DNA from 3 places in the Buttiauxella sp. 3AFRM03 genome. Region 1 is predicted to be linked to each of the others. Evidence: riboswitches for the same ligand, from Rfam matches in the RefSeq annotation. Region 1 holds a riboswitch; each other region holds the start of a gene.
What was found. Region 1 has a riboswitch for thiamine pyrophosphate ahead of thiB (thiamine ABC transporter substrate binding subunit). Riboswitches for the same ligand answer to the same signal wherever they lie in the genome.
Positions count from the first base shown of each region.

Region 2: it holds a riboswitch for thiamine pyrophosphate, as region 1 does, so the genes downstream of both, thiM (hydroxyethylthiazole kinase) here and thiB (thiamine ABC transporter substrate binding subunit) in region 1, are expected to answer to the same signal.
Region 3: it holds a riboswitch for thiamine pyrophosphate, as region 1 does, so the genes downstream of both, thiC (phosphomethylpyrimidine synthase ThiC) here and thiB (thiamine ABC transporter substrate binding subunit) in region 1, are expected to answer to the same signal.

Region 1 is NZ_CP033076.1:3,795,860-3,799,136, reverse strand. It holds gene sgrR (HTH-type transcriptional regulator SgrR) at 1-1,558, shown strand, start outside; TPP riboswitch at 1,604-1,703, shown strand; gene thiB (thiamine ABC transporter substrate binding subunit) at 1,741-2,724, shown strand; gene thiP (thiamine/thiamine pyrophosphate ABC transporter permease ThiP) at 2,700-3,277, shown strand, end outside.
Region 2 is NZ_CP033076.1:4,734,899-4,738,175, reverse strand. It holds gene D8682_RS23545 (GntR family transcriptional regulator) at 1-497, opposite strand, end outside; gene thiD (bifunctional hydroxymethylpyrimidine kinase/phosphomethylpyrimidine kinase) at 568-1,377, opposite strand; gene thiM (hydroxyethylthiazole kinase) at 1,374-2,162, opposite strand; TPP riboswitch at 2,197-2,293, opposite strand; gene D8682_RS23530 (LuxR C-terminal-related transcriptional regulator) at 2,549-3,151, shown strand.
Region 3 is NZ_CP033076.1:2,736,778-2,740,054, forward strand. It holds gene hemE (uroporphyrinogen decarboxylase) at 1-94, opposite strand, end outside; gene nudC (NAD(+) diphosphatase) at 129-902, opposite strand; gene D8682_RS14240 (Rsd/AlgQ family anti-sigma factor) at 996-1,499, shown strand; TPP riboswitch at 1,551-1,661, shown strand; gene thiC (phosphomethylpyrimidine synthase ThiC) at 1,750-3,277, shown strand, end outside.

The DNA.
Region 1 (3,277 bases):
TACATTGCTTAGCGCGATGCAGGAAAAGGGCTGGCTGAGCTGGAAAGCGGAAGTCGGGCGCGGCAAGCGTTCACAGCTTGAGTTCTTGTATACCGGCCTTGCACTCCAGCAACAGCGCGCCGAAGACCTTCTTGAGCAGGACAGAATTGACCAACTGGTGCAGATAGTCGGCGATAAAGCCGCCGTGCGCCAAATGCTGATTTCTCACCTTGGGCGCAGCTTCCGGCAAGGGCGGCATATTCTGCGCGTTCTCTACTATCGCCCGTTACTCAATCTGTTGCCCGGTTCCGCTTTGCGCCGTTCAGAAACGCATATTGCCCGGCAAATTTTCAGCGGACTGATCCGTATAAATGAGGAAAATGGGGAACTGGAAGCGGATATTGCGCACCACTGGCAACAAATATCCCCATTACACTGGCGTTTTTATCTGCGCCCCGGCATTCATTTTCACCATGGCCGTGAGCTGGATATGCTGGATGTGACGACGTCCCTGCAACGCATCAGCTCTTTGCCGCTGTATTCGCATATCACGGAAATTACTTCTCCGACGGCCTGGACGCTGGATATTAAGCTCTCACAGCCCGATAACTGGCTGCCGTGGTTGCTGGGTAGCGTTAACGCGATGATCCTGCCGCGCGAATGGCAAACCTTAAGCCATTTTTCCCGCCAGCCAGTCGGCACCGGTCCCTATTCGGTGGTGCGCAATAATACTAACCAGCTGAAAATTCAGGCCTATGACGATTACTTTGGTTATCGCGCATTGATTGACGAAGTGAATTTCTGGGTGCTGCCGGACATTGGTGAAGAGGTCAGTTGTGCGGTGCAATTATCGGGAATGCCCGACAGCGAGAAAGCCGTCGAAAGCCGCCTTGAAGAAGGCTGCTACTACATTTTATTTGATAACCGCTCAAGCGCCGGCAGCAATAAAGAAGTGCGCCGCTGGCTCAGTCATGTGCTGGCACCAATTCATCTGCTGTATAGCGCGGGCGAGCAAAACCAGCAGTACTGGTTCCCGGCTTACGGACTGCTGCCACGCTGGCACCACACGCATCCACAACCAGCCGTCGAAAAACCGGCCGGGCTGGAATCCGTGACGCTGACGTTTTATCGCGATCACGTCGAACATCGGGTAATCAGCAAAGTGATGGAAGAATTGCTGGCACGTGTTGGCGTAAAACTGGTGGTGCAAGAAGTCAGTTATGAAGAGTGGCATCAGGGCGATGCCGTCAGCGATATCTGGCTCAATAGCGCGAATTTCACCCTGCCGTTAGAGTTTTCGCTTTACTCGCATCTTTATGAAGTGCCGCTGATTCAAAAGTGCATTGCTATCGACTGGGAAACGGATACCCGCAACTGGCATAACGGCGAGCTTTCTCTGCCTGAGTGGTGCCAGAACCTGGTTGAAAACAATGATATTTTACCGTTAATCCACCACTGGCTACGCATCGAAGGGCAACGCAGTATGCGTGGTGTGCGCATGAACACACTGGGATGGTTTGACTTTAAATCGGCGTGGTTTGCCCCACCGGAGCCAACACCCCTGCGGCTTGAAATATGACGGGTATAATGCTTTCGAATCATTCACAAAGTTATTACAATGCACGCGTTCTCAACGGGGTGCTAAGACGAAAGTCTGGCTGAGATAATACCCGTCGAACCTGATCCGGATAACGCCGGCGAAGGGATTTGAGGCTCTATTCTCAAATGTCCTTTGCCACCCCTAATTCTAAGAGGTGCAAAGTGTTCAAAAAATTCCTGCCGTTGCTGGCACTGATCGCCGCCCCCGTTTTTGCCAAACCCCTGCTGACTGTTTATACCTACGACTCCTTTGCTGCCGACTGGGGGCCAGGGCCTGCGGTGAAAAAAGCCTTTGAGGCTGACTGTAATTGCCAGCTGAAATTCGTGGCGCTGGAAGATGGCGTTTCGCTGCTCAACCGCCTGCGGATGGAAGGTAAAAACAGCAAAGCTGACGTGGTTCTGGGACTGGATAACAACCTTCTGGAAGCTGCCGCGCAGACTAAATTATTTGCGCCGAGCAAAACAGACATTAGCGCGTTGAAGATCCCTGGCGGCTGGACAAACGACACTTTCGTTCCCTTCGATTACGGCTATTTCGCTTTCGTCTACGATAAAAACAAACTGAAAAACCCACCGAAAAGCCTGAAAGAACTGGTCGAAAGTGACCAACAATGGAAAGTGATTTATCAGGACCCGCGCACCAGCACACCAGGCCTGGGCCTGCTGCTGTGGATGCAGAAAGTGTATGGCGATAAAACGCCTGAAGCCTGGGCAAAGCTTGCGAAGAAAACGGTCACCGTCACCAAAGGTTGGTCCGAGGCTTATGGCCTGTTCCTGAAAGGTGAAGGCGATTTAGTGATGAGCTACACCACCTCTCCGGCTTATCACATTATTGAAGAGAAAAAAGATAACTATGCTGCGGCTAATTTTAGCGAAGGGCATTATTTACAGGTGGAAGTGGCCGGACGCCTGGCATCCAGCAAGCAGCCTGAACTGGCTGAAAAATTCATGAAATTTATCACTTCACCGGGCTTCCAGAACACTGTGGCCACCGGCAACTGGATGTATCCGGTGACCGATGTGAAATTGCCTGAAGGATTTAACGGGCTGGTCAAACCGAACAACACGCTGGAATACAGCGCCGCAGAAGTGTCTAAACAACGCGCCAACTGGATTAGCGAATGGCAACGCGCCGTCAGTCGCTAATTCCCGGCTGGCTGATTCCAGGGCTATGTGCCGCCACACTGGTGGTAGCCGTAGCCCTGGCGGCTTTTATGGCGTTGTGGTTTAACGCGCCACAAACCGATATCCGTGCGCTGGTGCAGGATAGCTATTTGTGGCACGTGCTGCGTTTCTCTTTCTGGCAGGCGTTTCTCTCAGCAAGCCTTTCCGTGTTCCCGGCTATTTTCCTCGCTCGCGCCCTGTATCGCCGCCGCTTCCCTGGGCGCGTTGCGCTGTTACGCCTGTGCGCAATGACGCTGGTTCTGCCCGTGTTGGTGGCGGTATTCGGGATTCTGACAGTGTATGGGCGCGAAGGCTGGCTGGCCGTGTTGTGCGCAAGGCTTGGCATCGAATGGAGTTTCTCGCCTTACGGCCTGAAGGGCATTCTACTGGCCCACGTCTTTTTCAACTTACCGATGGCAACACGCCTGCTGCTACAGGCACTGGAAAATATCCCCAACGAACAACGCCAGGTTGCTGCGCAACTGGGCATGCAAGGCTGGAATTTCTTCCGTTTTGTCGAGTGGCCGTGGTTGCG
Region 2 (3,277 bases), 940 kb from region 1:
ATCAACTCCGCAGGAACGTACGATTCTTCCACTGATACCGCATCTTCATCAACGTAACGAATACGTTTGAGCAAGAACACGTCGCTATCTGCCGCCACGGCTAATTGTTCTGCCACTTCCGGCGAGCATTTCACCACCCGTTTATTGACCCACAGCGTGTTCGGCTTTTTACCGCGCAAAACCACCTGTTGAGAAAACCCGCGCGCCTCTTTGAGCGAATACTCAAAAGTGGAGTTAATTTGCGTACCGTAACCTCTGGATCGCGTCACCACGCCGTCGTCTTCCAGCGTCTGCATCGCTTTGCGCACCGTAATGCGCGAAACGCCAGTCAACTGGCTGAGATCGCGTTCGCCCGGCAAAATATTGCCCTGGGGCAAAATACCGCTGCGTACTGCCGCCTTCACCGTTTCGGCGAATTTCAAATACAGCGGCGTGTTATCAGCCTGCGAAAACCGCTGGATAAGTTGCTCAATGAGCTGAGTGTGAACCTGTTCCATGTCGCGCAAATGTCCGGAAGATAAGGTGAAACCAGTATAACTCAATGGTCTTATAGTGGTATTACCTCAATCACCACCATTGGTGAAAATGATGCACCGGTCCAATTCCGTTACCCACTTCCAGCGAATCTGCTTGCTCTAAAGCCTGAGACAACCACGTTTTCGCCGCCAGAATTGTTTGCGGCCAGTCGTGATAGCGTGGATAAAGTGCGGCGAGTGCCGCAGAAAGCGTACAGCCAGTGCCATGAGTATGGCGCGTTTGTACGCGCGGCGCGGTAAAGCGCTGTGCGCCATCGCGGGTAAATAGCCAATCCGGGCTTTCAGCATCGTCAAGATGTCCGCCTTTCATCAGCACCGCTTTGCAGCCCATAGCTAACAATGCGTCGCCCTGTAGCTTCATTTCGTGTTCATTGCGTGCGTGTGGGGCATCCAGCAGGGCGGCGGCTTCCGGCAGGTTCGGCGTAATCAGCGCCACTTGCGGCAGAAGCCGACGGCGTAAACTGTCAACCGCCGAGGGCGCAAGCAAAGGATCGCCACTTTTCGCCAGCATCACCGTATCGAGCACGACATTTTGTGCGTGGTAAAACGCCAGCCGTTCAGCCACCGCTTCCACAATATCGGTTTCCGCTAACATGCCGATTTTAATGGTATCGATGCGCACATCACTGAGCACGGAGTCCAGTTGCGCGGCAACAAAGGCCGGTTCAATACGATAAACCGACTGCACGCCACGCGTGTTCTGCGCCACTAACGCGGTAATCACACTGGTGCCATATGCCCCCAACGCCGAGAAAGTTTTCAGGTCGGCCTGAATACCCGCGCCGCCGCTCGGGTCGGTTCCGGCAATGGTCAGTGCATTGATACGTGTTAACCCTTTCATGCCAACGCCTCCCCATTCAGCCCGTAAAGTGCATCGAGAAATGCCGGAATAAAACTCCCGGGACCACAGCTGGCGGATATAGCCTGCTGGCCTGCAAACTTCATAAACTGGCAAGCCGCAGCGACGTTATCCAGCCGCGAGCCCGGCAAAGAGCAACAGGCGGCAACTACCGCTGAAAGCGCACAACCGGTGCCGACCACACGCGTCATCAAAATGCCGCCGCCCGCCACGCTCCAGCTGTTTTCACCATCAGTAATGTAATCACGCTCACCCGTCACCGCGACAATCGCGCCAGTCAGTCGAGCAAGCGCCTGCGCCGCAGGTAGTGCGGAAAACGCATCATCGGTGCTATCCACGCCTCTTCCACCAGAATGCTCCCCCGCCAGTGCGAGGATTTCAGATGCATTCCCGCGAATGGCCGCAGGTTTTAGCGCGAGCACCTGATGGGCGAATTGAGTACGGAACGTCAGGCCGCCAACGGCAACCGGATCCAGCACCCAGGGTGTGGCGGATTCATTTGCAGCATGAATGGCTGCAAGCATGGCATCACGGCGATCGGCTGTCAGCATGCCAATATTGACTAGCAGCGCGTCGGCAACCGGGCTAAATTGAGCGGCTTCTTGTGCTTCAATCACCATGGCGGGAGCCGCACCTATAGCCAGCAAAACGTTGGCGGTAAAACTCTGCACGACGTCGTTAGTCATGCAGTGAACAAGCGGGGAAATGTTGCGAAGTTGCTGTAAAGACAAAACGGCGCGGTGGCCGGGTAGCAGGTCAGGCTGCATCATAAAGCTCCTGTCCGGCGTGAAGAAGGGATGCCGGACAGGCATCTGACTTCCCTACGCTGGCATTATCCAGATCAGGTGGTACGGGTATTTCTCAGCCTTCACAAAGAAGGGCACCCCGAGTCATTGATTAATCGTATATGTGATTAATCGCCCATCAGGATAAAGCGAGTGGCCAGCGCTGTAAACCAGGGATATCACTGTGGGCTAAATGGGTTGATTCATTTTTTTAATTCTCGCCATTTCTTCACTTGGCTACCAACCACCAGGAAATCCCCTGGCAATGTCTCATCCCGAGCGAGTTGTCAATTAAGTTTCAGGTTATTTAATTTCAGTATTTATTTCATTACGATCGTTATCCGTTCTATTACTCACCGAGAAACCCCATGCTTACAATTGCGATACGGGAAAATAATAGTCATTTTGCTCATGGTCTAAAAATTATCATTGAAAAAATTTACCGCCAGCGAAATGAAGATTTTTATTTTTTACCCGGCGAAGAACATAGTACTGCCGATATTGTTTTTATGTCACTGGCTGATAATTGGTTTACTGCTGACTGTTTTGAAATTCCCAATGCGACAAAATCCCAACGAGTTATTCTTATTTGCCGACATAAAGAACACCAAAGCCTCATGTTCCGCCCATGCCTGTATATGCTTCCGGTTATCTTTCGCGAAGATGAGGTTGATGAAGTCACCCGTAAAATAGCCCACTGGACGGAGGCTGGCTGGCGCAGAAACAACACCACGGCGGTGTCTGCCAGGATTTGCTACTACTGCACCACATGCAATTTCACCAGTGCTGAACGGCAGTTACTTATCTACATCGCCCGGGGACATTCGCTACAGGATGCGGCCCATCTAATGCAGATAGAGGAAGATACTGCAAGAATATATCGTAAAGTGATAATGAAAAAACTGAAAATCCGGGACCAGTATGAGTTGATGAACTTTATAAAAATCCATCTTCTTTCTTTAATTCATTAGCCAATATTTTTGCGCCGCAACGACTAGTTAGCGTTCCTTATCATTTAACACCCACAAATGTTATTATCTCTTTAAGAAACTACTTACATGCTCTTAAGGCATGCCTAATATATTATATTTTTATTT
Region 3 (3,277 bases), 1.1 Mb from region 1:
AACGACCCGCCTGCCTCATCATCCATACTGGCGTGGTATCTACAGGCTGGCGTTGCAGCGCCCGTAGGTAACGATCGTTCTTCAGTTCAGTCATGTTTAATTTCCTTTGGCTGTATGCCGCCAGTTTATCACTCATATTCCGCGCGACACAGGGCGACAGTATCTTCAATCAAACGGCGCGCGACCGTGCCTGGCGGAGGCAATAATGGCAATTGATCGTAGCGATACCAACCTGCATCAAGTAACTCTTTCGGGTCGATTTCAATCTCACCGCTGTGATATTCCGCCATGAATGCGGTCATCAGCGATTGCGGGAACGGCCACGGCTGCGACGTCACATAGCGTAAATTCTTCACGCGGATACTGCTTTCTTCCATGACTTCCCGTGCCACCGCTTGTTCAAGGGTTTCCCCGACTTCAACGAACCCAGCCAATACCGTGTAAATCCCGTTGCGATGGCGCGTGTGTTGGGCAAGCAGGATATGGTCATCGCGGCGAATAGCCACAATGATGCACGGTGAGATTTGCGGGTAGTAGCGTTCGCGGCAATGGCTGCACAGCATCGCCCATTCGGTTTTGCTGACGTGCATCTCATGGCCGCAATAACCGCAGAATTTGTGCGAGCGATAGAACTCCGCCAGTTGCACACCACGCCCGGCGAGCTGGAACAACCCCACATCCTGGTCAATGACCTGACGAACAGAGCCCATATCCGCACGGCGATTTTGCCGCACCAGCCATACCGGCTCATTTTCCCACTCACCGATGGGCATCCCCATCGCACCATCAAGCTGGAATTCTTGCGCTGCTCCGTGAGGTAGTTCACCTTTTGGTAACCACAATTTTTGCTCATGACTGACGATAAACCAGCCTTGATCTAACTTTTGAATTACACGTTCCATAACCTGGTGCACATCCCCGAGTTCGCTGGTATAAACAAATAGTCATAACTATTTTGGGTACGTTTGCGCTACATTTTACTCACGGAGTCAATCATGCTTAACCAGTTAGAAAATCTGACTGAGCGCGTTGGTGGTAGTAATGCGTTAATCGACCAATGGCTTCATGCCCGCAAACAATTATTGGTGGCTTACTACAATATGGTTGGGATAAAGCCTAACAAGGAATCCCATACTGCGCTCGATGAAAAGGCTCTGGATAATTTTTGCCACAACCTGGTGGATTATCTTTCATCCGGCCATTTCAATATTTATGAACGTATTATCAGTGAAATGGAAGGCAGTAACCCACATTTAGCCGCCACTCACCTCTACTCTCAGATTGAAGCCAATACCCAGCACATCATGGATTTCTACGATTCGCATCTCGAGAGCGCGATCGATGATGATAACTACATTGAGTTCCAGAAAGCGTTGTCCGGTATCGGTGAAGCGCTGGAATCACGTTTTTCGCTGGAAGATAAGCTCATTCTGTTAGCATCCAACCACGATTTAGATAACAGTGCTAATGAGAGCGGCGGGCTGGCACGCCCTGCTTGAGTTCTGCGTTGTTAACGAGTAGTTTACATAGCGACCCGTAGTAATACGGGTTTCTTCTTGTCGGAGTGCCGAGTGCGTCAAGCACCGGCTGAGACCGTTAATTCGGGATCCGCGGAACCTGATCAGGCTAATACCTGCGAAGGGAACAAGAGTAATTCTGCTTTTGGGTTCACCCGTGCGCGGGCGGTCCACATTCATTACTCCTCCGTTGTTCTGACAAGCCACTCCTTGATATTTACTGGAATGAGCTATGTCTATTACTGAAAAAAAATCAAACCGCCGCGAACAGCGCGCTGCTGCCCAACATTTTATCAATACCCTGGAAGGCACTGCTTTCCCTAACTCTCAGCGCATTTACCTTACCGGCTCGCGTGAAGATATCCGCGTCCCGATGCGTGAAATCCAACTTAGCCCAACCGCCACGGGCGGCAGTAAAGAAAATCCCCAGTTCACCCCCAATGATGCCATCCCGGTTTATGACACTTCTGGCGCGTATGGCGACCCGGAAATCAGCATTGATGTCCTGCGCGGTCTTTCGCCACTGCGCGAAAACTGGATTACCGAACGTGATGATTGCGAAATCCTGACCGATAGCAGTTCTGCCTACACCAAAGAGCGCCTGGCCGATGACGGTCTGGATGAATTGCGTTTCGAAACACAGCTCACGCCTAAGCGGGCTAAAGCCGGGAAAGCCGTCACGCAACTGCACTATGCACGCCAGGGAAAAGTGACGCCAGAAATGGAGTTCATCGCCATCCGTGAAAACATGGGTCGCGAACGCATTCGCGATGAAGTGTTACGCCACCAGCATCCAGGCCAGAGTTTTGGCGCTCGTCTGCCAGAAAATATCACGCCGGAATTTGTGCGCGACGAAGTGGCTGCTGGACGGGCAATTATCCCCGCCAACATCAACCATCCCGAATCCGAGCCGATGATTATTGGACGTAACTTCCTGGTGAAAGTGAACGCCAATATCGGTAACTCGGCGGTTACGTCGTCGATTGAAGAAGAAGTAGAAAAACTGGTGTGGTCAACGCGCTGGGGTGCTGACACCGTGATGGATCTGTCTACCGGCCGCTATATTCACGAAACCCGTGAATGGATATTGCGTAACAGCCCGGTCCCCATCGGCACCGTGCCCATTTACCAGGCGCTGGAGAAAGTGAATGGCATTGCCGAAGACCTGACCTGGGAAATGTTCCGCGACACACTCCTGGAACAGGCCGAGCAAGGCGTGGACTATTTCACGATTCACGCCGGTGTGCTGCTGCGTTACGTGCCGATGACCGCCAAACGCCTCACCGGGATTGTTTCGCGCGGTGGTTCGATTATGGCGAAATGGTGCCTGTCGCATCATCAGGAAAACTTCCTGTATGAGCACTTCCGCGAAATCTGTGAAATCTGCGCGGCTTACGACGTTTCACTCTCTTTAGGCGACGGCCTGCGTCCTGGCTCTATTCAGGATGCCAACGATGAAGCTCAATTCTCTGAACTCCACACGCTGGGCGAGTTAACCAAAATCGCCTGGGAATATGACGTACAGGTGATGATTGAAGGCCCAGGACATGTGCCGATGCAGATGATCCGCCGCAACATGACCGAAGAACTGGAGCATTGCCACGAAGCACCTTTCTATACCCTCGGGCCGTTAACCACAGACATCGCACCAGGTTACGACCATTTCACTTCAGGCATTGGTGCTGCGATGATCGGCTGGTTTGGTTGCGCGATGCTGTGTTATGTCACGCCAAAAGAGCATCTCGGCCTGCCAAACAAAG